4 regions of the Staphylococcus simiae genome follow, and region 2 is predicted to be linked to each of the others. Evidence: riboswitches for the same ligand, from Rfam matches in the RefSeq annotation. Region 2 holds a riboswitch; each other region holds the start of a gene.

Region 1 (5,169 bases), 980 kb from region 2:
AGGATCACTCCATGCATTAATAGGATTTAAGATTGTTTTTGGTACATCTTCAATTTCAACGGGAATGCTTAATCCAAATGTACTATCTTTAGTATATTCTGCATGTTTTAATTTGCCAGAAATAGCTTGGTTAACCATTTGACGTGTATAGTGTAGACTAATACGACGACCAACTCCGTATTTTCCGCCAGTCCATCCTGTATTAACTAAGTAAACATCTACATCATGTTGATCAATCAATTCTCCTAATAAATCTGCATAAACTGTTGGATGTAATGGTAAGAATGGTGCACCAAAACAAGTTGAGAAGGAAGGTTCTGGTTCAGTAACACCACGTTCAGTACCAGCTAACTTAGATGTGAAGCCACTTAAGAAATGGTACATAGCTTGCTTTTTATTTAATTTAGAAATTGGAGGGATTACTCCAAATGCATCAGCAGTTAAGAAAATAATAGTATTAGGATGAGCTGCTTTTGAAGGTACGACAATATTATCAATATGATTAATTGGATAAGCAGCACGTGTATTTTCGGTATAACGATTGTCATCGAAATTGACACTGCCATCCTCTGCTACAACAGTATTTTCTAATATTGTACCGTATTTAATAGCATTATAAATTTGTGGTTCTTTTTCCTTTGATAAGTGAATAGCTTTAGCGTAACATCCACCTTCGATATTGAAGACACCGTTTTTGTTCCAACCGTGTTCATCATCACCAATTAATTTACGTTTAGGATCTGCAGATAAAGTCGTTTTACCTGTACCTGATAAACCGAAGAATAAAGCAACATCGCCTTTTTCTCCGACATTTGCTGAACAATGCATGCTCATAATGTCTTGCATTGGTAATAAATAATTCATAACAGAGAAGATACCTTTTTTCATTTCTCCGGCATATTCAGTACCACCAATTAGAATCACTTTATGTTTGAAAGAAATAATAACGAACGTCTCTGAATTTGTACCGTCAACTTTTGGATCAGCTTTAAAATGTGGTGCTGAAACAATTGTGAAATTGGGTTTTATTTTTGATGCTTCTTCTTTAGATTCAGGTCTAATGAACATATTTTTAGCAAATAAATTATGCCAAGCCAGTTCATTAATGACTGTTAGTTTTAACATGGTATCTTTGTCACTACCTGCGTATCCATTAAAGACATACAGTTCATCTTTTTGATCTAAATAATCTAACACTTTATGGTATAAACTTAAGAATGTTTCTTCATCAATGGGTTGATTAATAGTTCCCCAATCAATGTTATCTCTATAAGAAGGTTCTGTGACAATAAATTTGTCTTTAGGTGAGCGACCAGTATATTTACCTGTGCTAGCATTAACAGCGCCTAATTCTGTGAGTACACCTTCATCATTGTCCAGTATTTTATTATACAATTGCGTTGTTGAAAGTTGGAAAAGTGAAGATGGTTTCTTTAATAAGTTGTCTATTTTAGTTGATTCAGTGTAACTATCTACTGACATCCTAAATCCCTCCAAAGCGATAATTTAAATGTAAGCCTTTACATTTAAATAGTATAACACATTGAAATAATTAATCTACAATATTTTATAGTAAATTTTTATACCAAAAATTGACATTAATTCTGTAATTCGGTACTATTATTCTTAACGGATTCTCTTATCCTGAGTGGTGGAGGGACATGGACCCAATGAAACCCAGCAACCTCTTTTTTATAAAAGAAAGGTGCCAAACCGTTTGCAGACATATAGGTCTGAACGATAAGAGCGAATGGACGTATTAGGCCTTCTCTCTATGTAAATAGTTAGAAGGCCTTTTTAATTAGCTCATACAAGAGAATTGTCGTAATTTAAAATAAAAGGAGCAAATTATGTTATATAACAAACGATTATTTACTTCAGAGTCAGTAACAGAAGGACATCCAGATAAAATAGCTGATCAAGTGTCAGATGCTATATTAGATGCGATATTGAAAGATGATCCAAATGCACGAGTGGCATGTGAAACAACAGTAACTACAGGTATGGCTTTAATAGCTGGAGAAATATCTACAACGACTTATGTAGATATTCCAAAAGTAGTAAGAGAAACAATTAAAGACATTGGTTACACTAGAGCTAAATATGGCTACGATTATGAAACAATGGCAATTTTAACGGCAATCGATGAACAATCACCAGATATCGCACAAGGTGTAGATCAAGCATTAGAATATCGTGATAATAATTCAGAAGAAGAAATTGAAGCAACAGGTGCGGGTGACCAAGGATTAATGTTTGGATTTGCTACAAATGAAACAGATTCTTATATGCCTTTAGCTATTGATTTATCACATAAATTAGCAAAACGTTTATCTGATGTTAGAAAAGACCATATACTAGATTATTTACGTCCTGATGGTAAAGTTCAAGTGACTGTTGAATACGACGAACAAGATCATCCAGTGCGTATCGATACAATTGTTGTGTCAACTCAACATTCAGAAGATGTGACATTAGAACAAATTCAACAAGATATTAAAACACAAGTTATTTATCCAACTGTACCTGAGAATTTATTAGATGAGCAAACTAAATTTTATATCAACCCAACTGGTCGTTTTGTAATTGGTGGACCACAAGGTGATGCTGGATTAACAGGGCGTAAAATTATCGTAGATACATACGGTGGTTATGCACGTCATGGTGGTGGTTGTTTCAGTGGTAAGGATCCAACAAAAGTAGACCGTTCAGCTGCTTATGCTGCACGTTATGTTGCTAAAAATATTGTTGCAGCTGGACTAGCAGCTCAATGTGAAGTTCAACTAGCATATGCAATTGGTGTTGCTGAGCCTGTTTCTATTGCAATTGATACTTTTGGAACTGGTAAAGTGTCAGAAGGACAATTAGTTGAAGCAGTTAGAAAACATTTTGATTTAAGACCGGCTGGCATCATTAAGATGTTAGATTTAAAACAACCTATCTATAAACAAACTGCAGCATATGGCCATTTTGGACGTACTGATGTTTTATTACCATGGGAAAAATTAGATAAAGTTAACGAACTTAAAGATGCAGTACAACAATAATAAATAATGAGATAAAATATATAAGATTTTCGGTATATAATGATATTATGTATCGAAAATCTTTACTTTATCCTTTATAATTATCATATTGACACATTTGAAAAGGAGCGTTATTGTGATGGATTTCTCTTCACCAATTGTTATTGGATTAATTGCTGCAGTTGTTATTGCTTTGATTTTCTTTGTACTTTATTTAGTAGCATTAGGTAGTAAAAAGAAAGTTAAACGACAAACTGAAGAAAAATATGAGCAAAAAGAACAAAATATTAAAAAGACTCACGAAGAACAACTAGAAAAAGAACGTATTGAAAATAAGAAAACAATAACAAAACAACAAGAAGATTATAATGAAATGGTCAGTACGAAAGACCGTGAAATTGATGCGTTAAAATTATTCTCTAAAAATCATAGTGAATATGTTACTGATATGAGACTAATTGGTATACGTGAAAGATTAGTTAAAGAAAAGCGTATTAGACCTGAAGATATGCATATTATGGCAAATATCTTTTTACCAAGTAACAAATTCAATGATATTGAACGTATCAGTCATTTAGTATTAACTCGTACGGGTCTATATATTATTGATTCACAATTATTAAAAGGTCATGTCTATAATGGTATTAGTGGTGGTCAATTTAAAGATTTACCTCCGATGGAACAAGTATTTAATACATTAGATTTAGATTCATCTAGACCACAGACTATTATTATGGATCAAAATGATGACCAAAAATCATTATCATTTGTTAATTATTCAGATAAACTTGAGTCAATTAAACAATTAGCTGAAGATTTACAAAAAGAATTAGGTACAAAATATACACCAACATCTATATTATATTTTAACCCTAAGAATGATGGCGACGTTACAATTTCAAATTACAACCAAAATGCTACTGTTAAAGTATTAGTAGGGAAAGAACAACTTGATGAATTCTTTAATAAGTTTGTTTTCCACGGTCGTATTCAATATAACGTTGATGATTTACAAAATATTATGGATAAAATTGAATCATTTAATTAATAACAACACTGAGATAGTGACTAAATAATGTCATTATCTCAGTTTTTTTATTTTGAGCTAACACTTCAGTGCTAGCTTTGTTATGATAGGCATAAATAGATAAAAGTGAGGCGACAATAATGCAATATAAAAAATTTTACAATGGTAATAGCATTCCTCAAGTTGGTTTAGGTACGTTTCGAGTTGAAAATAATGATGATTGTAAAGAAGCAGTTAAATTTGCCATTGAAGAGGGATATCGTAGTATTGATACAGCAAAAGTATATGGTAACGAAGAAAAAGTCGGAGAAGGGATACGTCTAGCTTTAGAATCAACAGGCTTAAAAAGAGAAGATTTATTTATTACTTCAAAATTGTATTTTGAAGATTTTGGTAGAGAGAATGTACAGCCAGCATACCAAGCAAGTTTAGATCGCTTAGGTTTAGATTATTTAGATTTATATTTAATGCATTGGCCAGGAACGAACGAAGCAGTAATGATAAATACTTGGAAAGGTATGGAAGATTTATATAAAAATAGTCAGTTGAAAAATATAGGTGTCAGTAATTTTGAGACAGAACATTTAGAAGCTTTACTTGCGCAAGTTTCATTTAAGCCAGTGATTAATCAAGTGGAATGTCATCCTTATTTAAATCAACATAAATTAAGACATTATTTAGAAGCGCAACATATAGTAATGGAATCTTGGTCACCATTGATGAATGCTCAAATATTATGTGACGATACGATTCAACAAATTGCTCAAAGACATCGACAATCAGCAGCTCAAATCATTATTAGATGGAATGTACAGCATGGTATAGTAACTATCCCTAAATCAGTGACACCTAATCGTATTATTGAAAATATTAATGTTTTTGATTTCGAATTAACTAATGATGAAATGACACAAATTGATAATTTAAACAAAGATCAAAGAATAGGTCCTGACCCAAAAATATTTGAAGGGTGAATAAATATAAATGAAAAAAAGACTTCATTCAGCTGATACAACTGTGTATCCATGTTGAATGAAGTCTTTATTATGATGATTGAATTGATTAACAATGTAGTAAACGACTATTATAACGCTACTAAATTGTATTTATTAATCA
Region 2 (5,169 bases):
ATGGTTTATTAGGTAACCAACCTGTTTGTTGTTGTGTCAATTGACAACTAGCTGGACAATCTAATGACACCATTTGAATCGTTGGACCAAAGTGTTCTACAGCTTCATTGTCAGCAATTTGTGATACCGGTAAATTTAACTTATCACCAATAATTTGTGCGATTTCTTTTAATGCAATACCTTCATCTTTAACTGCATGATAAATGCCAGGCTGTTGCTGTTCAACTACCAATCTAAATAGTTGTGCAGCATCTTCATAATGAACAGCAGACCATTTATTTTGCCCATTATTTAAATATCCAGAAACGTTTGTTTGTAGCGCAATATTTGAAAGCATGTCTACAAATGCACTAGTACCATTACCATATACTGCTGGTGGTAAACGAACAATAGAAACATTAATTCCTTGTTCTGTTAATTTTTGGGCAGCTAATTCACTACGTCTTGGGCTTTGTTCTAAAGTTTCCTCGTTTTGTCGAAATGTCTCTGTTAACAGATGTCCCTGATCTAAACCTGCTATACCACCAGTAACGATTAGTGGTTTATTTGTCCCTTGTAATGCTTCACCCATTGCTAAAATGGCTTTCATATCAATCGTTCCTGATTCAAAGAATTTCTGAGGTGATGAAAAATCATGTACATATGCCAAATGAATAACAGCATCATTTTGTTTTACTGCCTCTTTTAAAACTTCGTAATTTTCCAAGTCACCATGATGTGCCAATGCATCTAGTCGGCGTAATTTATCTGCTGATTGCAAAGTACGCGCTAATCCCGTTACTTGATGACCATTAGCAATAAGCTCTTTTATAACTGCTGTTCCGATAAAACCTGTTGCACCTGTTACAAATATATTCATAAAATTTACCCTCCGTTATTTAATAAATACATATTAAGGTATGGTGTTCACTCCATAGCAAGCTCTTTTTTAAATTTGATTTAATTTATAACGATAAGTAACATGTATATTAAACAAAATAATAAGGATGATTACTATTTACTTAATTTAAGCTATTTTTACATTGATTAGTGCCTGTGTTAGTTTAGGTTATTCTATTGAAGCTTGTGTTAAAACACAACAAAAAAATGCTTATTATGCAGTTGCACGTAGTTTATCATTATTTATTGTTGCTATTGTAACTTTAATTTATCACAACATTGATATTATAATTACAATGTCAATATTAATGATTTCCTCTCTATTTATTGATTGTTTAATTGTCTGGAAATATCGACAACACTTTAAAACAATTGGACCAATCGCAACTGCAATATTTCATTTGTTATTACTCTTAATATTTTTATTTTAAGAGTATTTTAAATGCAAAAATGCCAACTTCATTTCATCGTGAAGTTGGCATTTAATATTCTTATTTATTTTGCTGGTACAACTGATCCATTATATTTTTCGTTAATATAATCTTTAATTTCTTTAGAATGCAATACTTCCATTAAAGCTTTGATTTTCTTATCGTCTTGATGACCTTCTTTAACAGCAATTAAGTTTGCATATGGATTGTTTTCTGCTTTTTCAATAGCAATTGAATCTTTTTTAGGATTTAATTTTTGTTCAATAGCAAAGTTTGAATTAATGATGACCGCATCAGCATCTTGGTTTTGGTAAATTTTAGGTAAGAATTCTGCTGATTGTTTATTATTAAATTTAATGTCTTTTTTGTTTTCTGTAATATCACTAAATTTAGCATCTTCAATTTTAACGCCTTTTTTAATTTTAATTAGTCCGTCATCAACAAAGAATTTCAAGAAACGTCCTTGTTCAGCTGGATTATTTGATACGTACACTGTTGCACCTTTTGGTAAGTCTTTCAAGCTTTTATATTTTTTAGAATATACAGCCATTGGTTCTAAATGTACGTTACCAGCACTTTCAATTTTGTATCCTTTATCTTTTTTCTCAGTATTTAAATACGGTGTATGTTGGAAGAAGTTGGCATCTACTTCACCTTTATCTAATAATTTGTTTGGTGTTGTATAGTCATTAATAACTTTGACATCAAGTTTATAACCTTTTTTCTCTAATAAAGGTTTAGCTTTTTCTAAAATTTCTGCGTGTGGCGCAGGAGATGCACCAACTTTAATCGTTTTGTCATCCTCTTTATTACCACATGCTGCTAATACTACTGATAATGCTAATACTAAAATAAGACCTAATAATTTTTTCATTTAACAAACCCCCAGTTTTATCGTTTATCAAGTTTATTTGTAAACCAATCACCAATGAATTGGATTATAAATACTATAATTAAAATGAATACTGTTGAAACTAAAATGACATCATTTTGATTTCTTGTAAATCCTGTTAAATAAGCTAGGTTACCTAAACCACCAGCACCGATAACCCCAGCAACAGCTGTTGATCCAACTAAAGCAATTGCTGTAACCGTAATACCAGATACTAATGCAGGCATTGCTTCAGGTAATAATACCTTTCTAATAACTGTCCAAGTGTTAGCCCCCATAGACCAAGCCGCTTCAATAACACCTTTATCAATTTCTTTAAAAGCAATTTCTACAAGTCTGGCATAGAATGGTGCTGCGCCAATAATTAATGCAGGTAAGGCGCCTGTTGGACCACTAATTGTCCCTAATACTAAGCTCGTGAATGGTATTAATAATAATATTAAAATGATGAACGGAATTGCTCTAAATAAATTTACAATGAATGACACAATTGTATAAAAAATTCTTGCGCCTACAGATGTGCCTTTAGCTGATAAGAACAATAGCACCCCTAAGATAATACCGAATATAAAAGCAAAGATTGTCGAGACAACTGTCATATAGAGTGTTTCAACTACTGCCTGCCAAACATCTGGCCATTGCACATTAGGCATTGTAACCATTTCATTGATAATATCGCTAAATGATTTACCCATGTCGTAACACCTCCACTTTGACGTGTTGTTCATTCAATTCTTTTTTGAATTTTCCAAAATCTTCAGGAGTAATAAATGGAATATGTAGAATTAAAAAGCCAACCGTACCTTCTTTTGTATTTTTAATATTCGCTTCAAGAATATTTATATCAATGTTATATAACTTTGAAAGATTAGAAACAATAGGTTCTGTTGTCGTTGAACCAGTAAAGTTCAATCTAACGATATATGCATTTGGATCAAGTGGTTCTAAATCAACAGTCGAATCATTAAAATCATCGTTTAAGTCTTCTTTAACAAAACGCTTAGTTACTTCATGTTGTGGATTTTCAAAAACATTGGTTACACTGCCTTGCTCAATCACACGCCCATTTTCCATGACAGCAACTTCATCACAAATTCGACGAATAACATGCATTTCATGAGTAATTAAGACTATTGTAAGATTTTGTTGTTGACGAATTTTAAGTAATAAATCTAAAATTTCATCAGTTGTTTGTGGGTCTAATGCGCTCGTTGCTTCATCACAAAGTAAGACCGTTGGATCATTTGCTAATGCTCTAGCAATACCCACTCTTTGTTTTTGTCCACCAGATAATTCTGAAGGATAAGCATTCTCTCTTCCCTTTAGTCCAACAAGTTCAATTAATTCTAAGGCTTTCCTCTTGGCATCATTTCTAGACACACCAGCAATTTCAAGTGGAAATGTTATATTTTTAAGGACTGTTCTAGACCATAAAAGATTGAAATGTTGGAAAATCATGCTTACTTTTTGACGTTTTTTTCGTAGTCCTGATTTAGAAAGCTTACTAATATTATCGCCATCTATAATAATATCGCCAGAAGTTGGTGCTTCTAAGTTATTAAACATTCTAATTAATGTACTCTTACCTGCACCTGAAAAACCAATCACCCCATATATTGATCCTGATTTAATAGATAAATCAACATGATCAACAGCTAGAACATTTTTGTTTTTCGTATGATATTCTTTGACGACTTGTTTTAACTCAATCACGTATATACCTCCCCAGTATTGCTTAATAAAATAAAAAATGCTTTCTCAATATCGATAAAAAGATTGAGAAAGCAATAAAAGTATTGTTTCTCTCATCTTCTAAAGTTAAAAACTTTATGTGAATTGGCACCATTTCCATTACAGACGGTTGCCGGGTTTCGTAGGGCACATCCCTCCACCACTCTCGATAAGAGCTTACGCATCATTTAATTTGTTTTAATCCTACCATTACTGTATAAATTCGTCAATAATTATTTTAAATTTTCTAACAAATTAGGAACAGACTGAAAAGCATAAATTCGTTTAACTTCTTTATCTCGATTCATCAACAATAATACTGGTACTGACATAATTTGATTTATTTCACTAAATTGTGGATGAAAGTTTAAATCAATTTTAATTATTGGTAACTGCAAAATTTCATTGGCAATATCGAGCATTCGTTCTGAAATTTTGCATGTACCACATGTCGGTGTATAACCAAAGATTAAATGTTTGTCTTTGTCAAAATTTTGTGTGACATCCGTAATATCTATAGTGCAACTCATTATTTAAACGAACCTTTCTTAAAGTGTTTGATATTAAAATTATAATCGACTCATCATTTAACGCAATCGACTTGCTTACATTGTATGTACTAATTTTATGTCATTATTTTTACTTTAGCGACTCACTGTAATTACTATTTTATGTATTTGGACTATTATTAATGACTTTACAACCTCTCATATCACAAACATAAGGTTCTTACTTATCTAATAATATTTCAATTCTTGGATTAGTTAATTTAAGTTATTGTAAAAAAATAACTCCTCAATACTATGATTAAGGAGTTTGATATTATTATTCGCCAATCATTTCTGAATATTGATCTGCTGATAATAATGCTTCAATTTGACTGTCGTCACTAATTTCTACTTTGACCATCCATGCTTTTTCATATGGAGATTCATTTACAAATTCAGGGCTATCTTCTAGTTCTTCGTTAACTTCAACTACTTTACCAGAAATTGGCGCATATAATTCTGATACTGTTTTTACAGATTCTACACTACCAAAAGTATCCCCTTCATTAATTTCATCATCAGTTTCAGGTAACTCAACAAAAACGATGTCACCTAACTCTCCTTGAGCATATTCAGTGATACCAATTGTTGCAACATTACCATCAACTTTAACCCATTCATGTTCTTTTGAATATTTAAATTCGTTCGGTACTGCCAAAAGAATCCCCTCCTAATTAATTTTACATAT
Region 3 (5,169 bases), 790 kb from region 2:
ACAGCAGAAGTACCGTTAACAAACTTCTATCGTAATGAAATTATTCAACCAGATGTCTTACCTGAAAAATTCACAGGACAATCTGCATGTTTCCGTAGTGAAGCGGGTTCAGCTGGTCGTGATACAAGAGGATTAATTCGCTTACACCAATTTGATAAAGTTGAAATGGTACGCTTTGAAAAACCAGAAGATTCTTGGGATGCATTAGAAGAAATGACTTTAAATGCCGAAGCAATCTTAGAAGAGTTACAACTACCATACCGTCGTGTCATTTTATGTACTGGTGATATTGGCTTTAGTGCAAGTAAGACATATGATTTAGAAGTATGGTTACCAAGTTACAATGACTATAAAGAAATTAGTTCATGTTCAAACTGTACAAACTTCCAAGCACGTCGTGCAAATATCCGTTTCAAACGTGATAAATCTGCGAAACCAGAATTAGTACACACATTAAATGGTAGTGGTTTAGCAGTTGGTCGTACATTTGCTGCTATTGTTGAAAATTACCAAAATGAAGATGGAACAGTAACAATTCCAGATGCATTAGTACCATTTATGGGTGGTAAAACTCAAATTTCAAAACCAATTAAATAAGTATTAATGTCAAGCAACTGATTCAATACTCTTGGAATTATCGATAAATTTGTCGATGATTTTAAGAGTATTTTTATGTGTGATTATAGTTATGATAATAAGAGAGAATATAGTCAAAGTGCGAAGAAGGCCACAACGAAAAATGATGAGGTAGATAATTTATAAATACAATAATAGGGGAGGGGAGTAACCAAATAATTGAAGTAAAAAACAAACAATAACATCCAAATATTAACAAAATAAACAAGGGTAAGTCTAAACGAATAACGAAAAATTCTGAAATTTCAAAGCTTATTAATTCAAGATTCTTAGACGGTTGTATGTCTAACCTCACACAAACGGTAGTCTAAAGTCATTGCGCATCTACCAACCATATATTAGACTAGGTATATTCTTTTTACATTGTAATAAAAAATTAATTAAAGGAGGTACAGTATAAATGACGCATTTAACATTTAAACAAGGTGTTAAAGAATGTATTCCAACATTGCTAGGTTATACAGGTGTGGGAATTTCATTTGGTATTGTAGCCGCTTCACAAAATTTTAGTATTTTAGAAATTATCTTACTGTGCCTCGTTATATATGCTGGTGCAGCACAATTTATTGTCTGTGCCCTGGTGATTGCTGGTACACCTATGACTGCCATTATTCTCACTACAGCAATAGTCAATTCTAGAATGTTCTTATTAAGTATGTCTTTAGCACCTAATTATAAAACATATAGTTTCTGGAATAGAGTAGGACTTGGTTCATTAGTTACTGACGAAACGTTTGCAGTTGCAATTACCCCTTATTTAAAAGGAGAAAAAATTAATGATCGCTGGTTACATGGTTTAAATATTACAGCTTATCTATTTTGGACAGTGTCGTGTGTTGCAGGTGCAATATTTGGTAAATATATTTCAAATCCAGAAATGCTTGGTTTAGATTTTGCCATTACTGCGATGTTTGTCTTTTTAGGAATTGCTCAATTTGAATCAATAACAAAATCAAGATTCCGTATTTATGTCGTATTAATTGTTGCGGTTATTGTTATGATGTTGATATTGAGTTTAATGATGCCTTCATATGTTGCAATTTTAATTTCAGCTGTTTTAGCAGCAACACTAGGGGTGGTGATGGATAAATGACGATTTCTACATATATGCTCATACTTATTTTATTATGTGGTTTAGTCACGCTCATTATTCGAATTGTGCCATTTATGCTGATTTCTAAAGTACATCTACCTGATAAAGTTATACAGTGGCTATCATTTATTCCTATCACATTATTCACAGCGTTGGTCATAGATTCAATAATACAACAGCCAATGCATGGTCATGGTTACACGTTAAATATGCCTTATGTCATTGCGTTAGTTCCGACCTTATTGCTAGCTATCATTTCTAGAAGTTTGACGATAACGATTGTTGGTGGCATTGTTGTCATGGCATTACTGAGATTTTTCTTTTAAATAGGTTGAACGACATGGCTAACTTAGTTAAAATACTAGTAATTAGAAAATTCTGAATAGTTATCGAAACAGCATGGAATAATTATCACAACAGTGTGTTAGTCACTTTCGAAAATGAGAGTGGGTTACAAATAATAAAAAATATTTCATAGACCTACCCCAGCAAGACTGATTTGCACTAACAACTAACGTTTAACAATTTCATATATCTTATTAGGAGAAGTTGAGGGACTTGGCCCGATGATACTTCAGCAACCGACTTTTTAGCACGGTGCTAATACCAACGAATCACTCGAATGATAAGTATACAAACTTCTTACTGTTCATTGAGTAGGAAGTTTTTTTAATAAGGAGGAAAGTACGATGACAAATTACACAGTAGATACTTTGAATTTAGGTGAATTTACAACTGAGTCTGGAGAAGTAATAAATAATTTACAATTACGCTATGAACATGTTGGGTATCAAGGACAACCATTAGTTGTAGTTTGTCATGCATTAACTGGAAATCATTTAACTTATGGAACTGATGATAACCATGGTTGGTGGAGAGAAATTATTGATGGTGGTTATATGCCGATTAACGATTATCAATTCCTAACATTTAATGTTATAGGTAGTCCGTTTGGTTCAAGCTCACCATTAAATGATCCTGATTTTCCACGTCATCTTACATTAAGAGATATTGTTAGAGCTAATGAATTAGGAATAGAAGCACTTGGGTATGACCATATTAATATTTTAATTGGTGGCAGTTTAGGTGGCATGCAAGCGATGGAAATGCTTTATAATCAACGCTTTACTGTGGATAAAGCGATTATTTTAGCGGCAACAGATAAAACATCGTCGTATAGTAGAGCGTTTAATGAAATAGCGCGACAAGCCATACATATTGGTGGTAAAGAAGGATTGAGTATAGCGCGACAACTTGGTTTCTTAACCTATCGCTCCTCTAAAAGTTATGATCAACGCTTTACACCAGATGAAGTAGTCGAGTATCAACAATACCAAGGTAATAAATTCAAACAACAATTTGATTTGAATTGCTACGTCACACTACTCGATGTCTTAGATAGTCATAATATTGAGCGAGGTCGACAAGATGTAAATCAAGTCTTTGGCCAATTAGATACCAAAGTATTAACGATCATCGATGATTTGTTATATCCAGATGATCAAGTAAAAGCATTAGGCGAACGCTTTAAATATCATCGCCATTTCTTTGTACCAGATAATGTTGGTCATGATGGCTTCCTACTTAACTTTAATAGATGGGCACCTAACTTGTATCATTTTCTAAATTTAAAGCATTTTAAACGTAAATAACTTTATGAGCCTGGGACAAAAAGTATTTTACACTTAAAATGAAGCGTTTGACAGTAACTGTCTAGTTTTTAAAATGCTGAAAAATCAATGTTTTAAAAATTTAGTCAGTGTAGCCATAGTGCAATTACAAAATAAAATTTGTTTCTGTTCCGCTTCCGTAGCTACTGCTGTAAAAGTAAATAAGTGATATATAGCAATATTAATGGGTGGAATAGCGTATGGTATCACACAATCAAGCACTGCCTAATGACTATAATAGGTAGTGTCAAAATTATATTGTATTAAATGTTATACAAACCAAATTCCTTTAATTGTGAAATTGTAGCAAAGAGGTTAAAATGATAGCTATAGTTAAAAATATGGGAGTGGCGTATGTGTTTTCAAAAATACAACCTAAAGCTACAATAATATCAATTATTTCATTACTAATTGTTGCTGTAGCTTTATATCTAATACCTGGTTTAGGGCTAGTACTATGCTTGTTTGCAACAATTCCGGGTATAGTGTTATGGAACAAATCTACGCAATCGTTTGGTATAACTGCATTACTTACTGTGATATTAACGACAGTACTTGGTAATACATTTGTCCTAAGTAGTATTGTGTTAGTTTTAATTGCAAGTTTAATCATTGGCCAATTATTAAAAGAACGAACATCTAAAGAACGTATTCTTTATGTAACGACAGCTTCAATGAGTGTTATCTCATTGATTGGATTTATGTTGTTACAAACTTTCAATAAAATTCCAACATCAGCTGTGTTAGTCAAACCATTCAAAGATGCTTTACATGAAGCGGCAATAATGACTGGTGCAGATGCAAATATGAGACAAATCATGGAAGAAGGATTTAGACAGACAACTGCACAACTTCCTGGTTACCTCATTATGATTACATTTCTTATTGTCTTAATTAATTTAATGATTACATTTCCGATTTTACGAAAATTTAAAGTAGCGACACCAATATTCAAACCACTATTTGCTTGGCAAATTAGCCCAGTCTTATTGTGGGTATATATTATTGTCTTAATTTGTTTAATGTTTACGAATGAACCAAGTATTTTCCAGAGCATTATTTTGAATTTTGAACTTGTGTTATCATTAGTGATGTATATCCAAGGTTTAAGTGTCATTCACTTCTTTGGTAAAGCGAAACGCATACCAAATGTAGTAACCATTCTATTAATGGTTATCGGAACAATACTTACACCTGCGACACATATCGTAGGCTTACTTGGTATCATTGATTTAAGTTTAAATTTAAAACGTATGATGAAGAATAATTTTAAAAAGTGAATAGAGGTGGAATAATGAATCGGCAATCCACTAAGAAAGCTTTACTTATACCATTTGTCATCATGATCATCACAGCCATCGTCTTAATGGGCGTATGGTTTATCTTTAATAGCATTGTAGCTTTGATTGCTTCGGCAATTCTTGTCGTGATGATTATCGTGAGCGTTATATTATTTAGAAAAGCGCTACTGAAAATGGATAATTATGTGGATCATTTAAGTGCGGTAATATCAGCTAATAACAATAAAGCGATAAAGCATTTACCAATTGGTATGGTCATTCTAGATAAGAACGATCACATAGAATGGGTTAATCAGTTTATGTCTGAACATTTAGATACCAATGTGATATCAGAATCTGTAAATGAAGTATTTCCAAATATTTTAAAACAATTAGAAAAAGTGAAAGAACTGCAAATAGAGTACAATCAATATCATTTTAATGTACGTTATTCTGAAAATGATCATTGTTTATATTTCTTTGACGTGAC
Region 4 (5,169 bases), 1.2 Mb from region 2:
TTACACATAGACAACGTCATTGACGCAATTTGAAAGTATTTTGTATAATCAGATTATCTTTTCATTTACTGAAATTATTTTCAGTTACGACTTTAGTGACTATGATTCAATCATCATGTACTAATATGTATACATTCAAAATTACTATATAAGTTTTTTCTAATATTACTAACAAAATTAAGGGGATGCTAAGCATGTTTCTAGATGGACGCGTTAATCGTCATTTCGATAAATTAAATGATAACGATCTGCAAATTGCTCATTATATTAATACGCACGTTGCTGCTTGTAAACATATGAAGATTCAAGATTTAGCACAATTCACTCACGCTTCTAATGCAACCATTCATCGTTTTACTAGAAAGCTTGGTTTTGATGGCTATAGTGATTTTAAATCTTATTTAAAATTCGAAAGTGACAAAACTCATCAATTACCTTCAAACTCAATCGATGGTTTTCGTCAAGAAATTGAAAGCACTTTCAGTTATTTAGAACGCGTTGATTACCACTTATTAACTTCTAAAATGCATGAAGCTACAACAATTTACCTTTACGGAACTGGTCGTGCTCAATTGAACGTTGCTGCAGAAGCACAACGTATTTTACTAACATTGCATAAAAACGTTATTGTATTACATGATGAACATGAACTAAAAATGGTATTAAATAAAAGTGATGATAATGATTTATTCTTTATTATTTCCTTATCTGGTGAAACACATCAACTTATTGAAGTAACGAACTTATTACAATTACGTCAAAAATTCTTCATTTCTGTAACAACAATGAAAGACAATACGCTTGCACAAAAAGCAAACTATAATGTTTATGTTTCTAGTAATACCTTTTATTTAACGGATGGTACAGACTATTCTAGCTTTATTAGTTATCATATTTTCTTTGAGACATTAGTTAGAAAATATAACGAACATTTACAACAAGGTGATTTAACATAACAATTATCAGCTATTGAGATTATGATATTAAAAAGGAAGTTATGACTATACTATTTTCATAGTCATAACTTCCTTTTTTGTTATTGATACTATTGTTGTTTTGAATCTTCAATATCTTGTAACACTTGGTTCATTTTATCAAACATTAATTCAAAACCATGTGTAATCGAATCATGATATTCTTTTTTCTTTTGTTTATATTCTAAACTTGTTAACCTGCGTTCTTTTTCAACTAATGAACGATAGTAGAAGAACATCTGAGTACCACCTGTTTCACGTTCAAAAAATTCTACTTCAATGACATCTTGTTCTTCACTTAACCCTGGCATACCAATTGTCATTTTAATAAATTCATCCATAATCAGTGTGTCAAAAGTACCCTCGATAATGTTTTCTTTACCATTTCTGACGTCGACAATACGGTACGTGCCACCTTCTTTAACATCTGCTTCTATACTCTTATTTGTACGTGTTGATGTCATAAACCACTGTTTTAAAATATCTTTTTTAGTCCAAGCTTCATAGACTAATTCTGGAGAAAATTTTAACAATCTTTCAACATCTATTTCTACATGTTCATTTTCTACATTGAATTTTGCCACTTTGTTCATCTACTTTCAATCTCACTCTTATTTTAACTTATTTTAACAAAGTTCCAAACTTAGACGATTAGATAGACATCAATGATCAAAGTCGTTACTTCAAGATATATAGTTGAAAGTCACCGCCATATTATACTTTAGACGTTTTTTTCTTTAATTTTGGAAGGTTAAAAACGATCGCAAACAAACCACAAACACCTAATAATATAGGATAAATACTATAAGGTACCATCATAAATGGTGAGATACCTGCGACACCAGCTGCTGAAATAACTTGTGGACTATAAGGTAACAATCCTTGGAAACATCCGCCAAAAATATCTAAAATACTTGCTGATTTTCTTGGATCAACATCATATTCATCAGCAATATTTTTTGCTAATGGGCCAGACATAATAATTGAAATCGTATTATTAGCCGTTGCAATATCTGCAGCACTTACTAAACTTGCGATACCTAGTTCTGCACCACGTTTGGATTTCACTTTTGAACGTACAAATTGTAACAACCAAGTAATACCGCCATTATGTTGAATAATACCTACTAAACCACCTATTAATAATGCAATCATGGCAATATCTTCCATGCTCATAATCCCTTTTGAAATTGCGTTTAACAATCCAGTCCAACCAAATGAGCCATCGATGATACCTATTAATCCAGCCAACAATGTACCACCTATTAATACGATAATAACATTCACACCTATTAAAGCTAATACTAACACCAAGACATACGGAATGACTTTGACGAGTTGGTAATCATAATTTTTAGTATGATCAATCGCTATACCATTAGTTAAAAAGAATAATACGATAATCGTTATAATGGCACCAGGTAAGACAATTTTAAAATTCACTCTAAATTTATCTTTCATTTTCGTATGTTGCGTACGTACGGCAGCAATAGTTGTATCAGAAATCATCGATAAATTATCACCAAACATGGCACCACCTACAACTGTCGCCATTGCTAGTGCAGTAGGAACATCTGTTGCTTGCGCAAACCCATAACCAACTGGAGCAATTGCTGCTACTGTACCAACTGACGTCCCCATTGAAATAGATACAAACATGCAAATAATAAACAAACCAACGATGATAAGATTTTGTGGAATTAATGATAATCCTAAATTTACTGTGGATGTTACGCCACCCATTTTTTCAGCAGTTGTTGAAAAAGCACCTGCTAAGACAAAGATTAACATCATTAAGATAATATTTGAATGTCCAGCACCTCTAGTAAACACTTCAACTTTAGACGCAAAAGATTCTTTCCTATTCATTAATAACGCCACAATGACTGTGACTGTAATCGCAACATTTAATGGCATTGTCGTAAAGTCACCCGTTACAATACCAACACCTAAAAATAAAGCTACAAATAATAACAATGGAAATAAGGCCCATGCATTACTTTTTTTCTGTTCTTCCATTTTTTTACCTGCTTTCCAATAAAAATACCTCTTTCTGATAAAGAAGAAAGAGGTCAATTGATGAATACCTGCTTATCTTCAAACCTTTTCGGTTACTGGAATTGGCACATTAGTCATGTTGCCGAAGTTTCGTAGGGCCAGTCCCTCCACTTCTCTTGATAAGTTTATATATGATTTAAAGTCTTACCGTAAAAGATAACATAGTTAGCGTCAAGTGTCATTAGAATAAAAGTACTTATTTAAATGATTTTTTTCATCACTTGTTGTTCGTTCATCAAACTAAGTTATCTTAATCATTGTTGTTAATATCATATTTAACATCGATATACAGCATAATAACAACGATAATAATTAATCCCATAATTGGAATGATTAATAGCAACCATAATTTAAAATACAGTGCTATTAAAATAAGCATAACGCTCACTAAAGTAATGATTAAAGACCAATATTTCAACTTTTTAGTGCGTTCTGCTGACATCACTTTAACGCGTTTATCTCTATCTGGCGCATTTATAATATAATCAATGCCCAACTTTCTAAGTATGATATTAGCAATGATGATTGGTACCCAAATTAAGAAGATGATAAGTAATTGCCATTGATTGCTAGAAACTGTTGGCACTACACCAATAATTAAAAAGGGTAAGAAGGCAATAACGGTTGCTATCATGGCCATCGTATAGTCACCTAATGGCGTCAGCCAAATACGTTGTTGTTGTATATTATGCGCTACTGCAAACATATTACCTAATAACATACAAGATAAGAATATCCCGCTACATAATATTAATAAACTTGTATCATCCATTTTATCGAACAATAATGCAGTACTAAGTACAATAGCCACAACTACAAACGTCAAAAGTTTAAATGTAATCGCTAGCCTTTTAAACATCGCTCGTCATCCTTTCAAGATGTAATATGTCGCTTTGTTTCTAAAAGGGCATTGATGTTGACTATGGTTCGCTAATTTTCAAAATTAATTTAATAGTAACATGCTAAAAGTAGGAGAGAGACAGACATAAATCTTGTCAAAAATTTATGGCGTATATGCCCGTCTTGCACATTTAAAGCTACTTAGATTTTAATCTTTTGTAGCTTTTATGCAGTTGCACGAATAGTGTCAACTGTAATCCTTAAATTTTTTCTATGACGGGTCCCTCCCACCCTGGCAAGACTGACTAGGTTTTTAAAACGTTGATTTAATAACATTTTTAAAACCGACAGTTACTGCTAAATACTACATGTTAAGTGTAAAATACTTTTTGTCTCAGGCTCATCAAAATCGTTTATCCAAGTTGTCTAGAAAACTTAAATATTGCTATTTTATGTATAAAAAATGGAATGACCAGAGATTCACTTACGAATAGTCTCTTAGTCATTCCATATACGATTATCAATGTGCTGTCATACACATTAATCTATTTGAATACCACCAGTTACACCAAATACTTGTCCAGTAGTATAACTTGATTCTTCTGCTGCAAGTAGAACATACGTACCTGATAGTTCAACAGGTTGACCTGCTCTACCTAGAGGTGTGTTCTGTCCAAAAGTAGGGATTTTACTTTGTGGTTGTCCGCCACTAATTTGTAGTGGTGACCAAAATGGACCTGGGGCAACACAATTGACGCGTATGCCTTTAGGACCTAATTCTTCAGATAAACTTTTTGTTAATGAAATGATTGCTGCTTTGGAAGCGGCATAATCATGTAATATTGGACTTGGATTATATCCTTGAACAGATGATGTTGTTGTAATTGATGCACCTGGTTGTAGGTATTGTAAGGCTTTTTGAACTGTCCAGAAGATTGGATAAACATTCGTTTCAAATGTTTCAGCAAATGATTTAGTATCAAAACCTTGAATATCATCATGATATTGTTGATGACCAGCCACTAACGTTACATTATCTAAGCCACCTAACGTTTTATATGCTTGTTCAACAAGGTCGTAATTAAATTGTTCATCACGAATATCACCAGGGATTAACACTGCTTGACGGCCTGCTTGTTCAATCACTTCTTTAACTTCTTGGGCATCTTGCTCTTCACTTGGTAGATAGTTAATCGCAACATCAGCACCTTCTTTAGCGTAAGCAATCGCAGCAGCACGACCTATCGCTGAATCTCCACCCGTTACTAATATTTTATAATCTTGTAAACGTCCATGC

What was found. A riboswitch is a leader RNA that binds a small molecule or an ion and turns the genes downstream of it on or off. The one in region 2 is predicted to bind S-adenosylmethionine.
Region 1: another riboswitch for S-adenosylmethionine. It lies ahead of metK (methionine adenosyltransferase); the one in region 2 lies ahead of J3R86_RS03650 (methionine ABC transporter ATP-binding protein).
Region 3: another riboswitch for S-adenosylmethionine. It lies ahead of metX (homoserine O-acetyltransferase MetX); the one in region 2 lies ahead of J3R86_RS03650 (methionine ABC transporter ATP-binding protein).
Region 4: another riboswitch for S-adenosylmethionine. It lies ahead of J3R86_RS10330 (Na+/H+ antiporter NhaC family protein); the one in region 2 lies ahead of J3R86_RS03650 (methionine ABC transporter ATP-binding protein).

Annotation. Positions count from the first base shown of each region.
Region 1 covers NZ_CP071589.1:1,780,381-1,785,549, reverse strand. Annotated here, with positions in the region: gene pckA (phosphoenolpyruvate carboxykinase (ATP)) at 1-1,482, opposite strand, end outside; SAM riboswitch class I at 1,637-1,747, shown strand; gene metK (methionine adenosyltransferase) at 1,851-3,047, shown strand; gene J3R86_RS08015 (NERD domain-containing protein) at 3,166-4,074, shown strand; gene J3R86_RS08010 (aldo/keto reductase) at 4,194-5,027, shown strand.
Region 2 covers NZ_CP071589.1:802,573-807,741, reverse strand. Annotated here, with positions in the region: gene J3R86_RS03670 (SDR family oxidoreductase) at 1-859, opposite strand, end outside; gene J3R86_RS03665 (hypothetical protein) at 1,023-1,310, shown strand; gene J3R86_RS03660 (MetQ/NlpA family ABC transporter substrate-binding protein) at 1,375-2,184, opposite strand; gene J3R86_RS03655 (methionine ABC transporter permease) at 2,202-2,897, opposite strand; gene J3R86_RS03650 (methionine ABC transporter ATP-binding protein) at 2,890-3,915, opposite strand; SAM riboswitch class I at 4,005-4,109, opposite strand; gene J3R86_RS03645 (thioredoxin family protein) at 4,167-4,463, opposite strand; gene gcvH (glycine cleavage system protein GcvH) at 4,759-5,139, opposite strand.
Region 3 covers NZ_CP071589.1:12,987-18,155, forward strand. Annotated here, with positions in the region: gene serS (serine--tRNA ligase) at 1-597, shown strand, start outside; gene J3R86_RS00050 (AzlC family ABC transporter permease) at 1,037-1,729, shown strand; gene J3R86_RS00055 (AzlD domain-containing protein) at 1,726-2,055, shown strand; SAM riboswitch class I at 2,263-2,361, shown strand; gene metX (homoserine O-acetyltransferase MetX) at 2,419-3,381, shown strand; gene J3R86_RS00065 (YybS family protein) at 3,741-4,679, shown strand; gene J3R86_RS00070 (DHH family phosphoesterase) at 4,694-5,169, shown strand, end outside.
Region 4 covers NZ_CP071589.1:2,217,761-2,222,929, forward strand. Annotated here, with positions in the region: gene J3R86_RS10320 (MurR/RpiR family transcriptional regulator) at 195-956, shown strand; gene J3R86_RS10325 (SRPBCC family protein) at 1,046-1,558, opposite strand; gene J3R86_RS10330 (Na+/H+ antiporter NhaC family protein) at 1,689-2,993, opposite strand; SAM riboswitch class I at 3,063-3,158, opposite strand; gene J3R86_RS10335 (hypothetical protein) at 3,283-3,891, opposite strand; gene J3R86_RS10340 (SDR family oxidoreductase) at 4,413-5,169, opposite strand, start outside.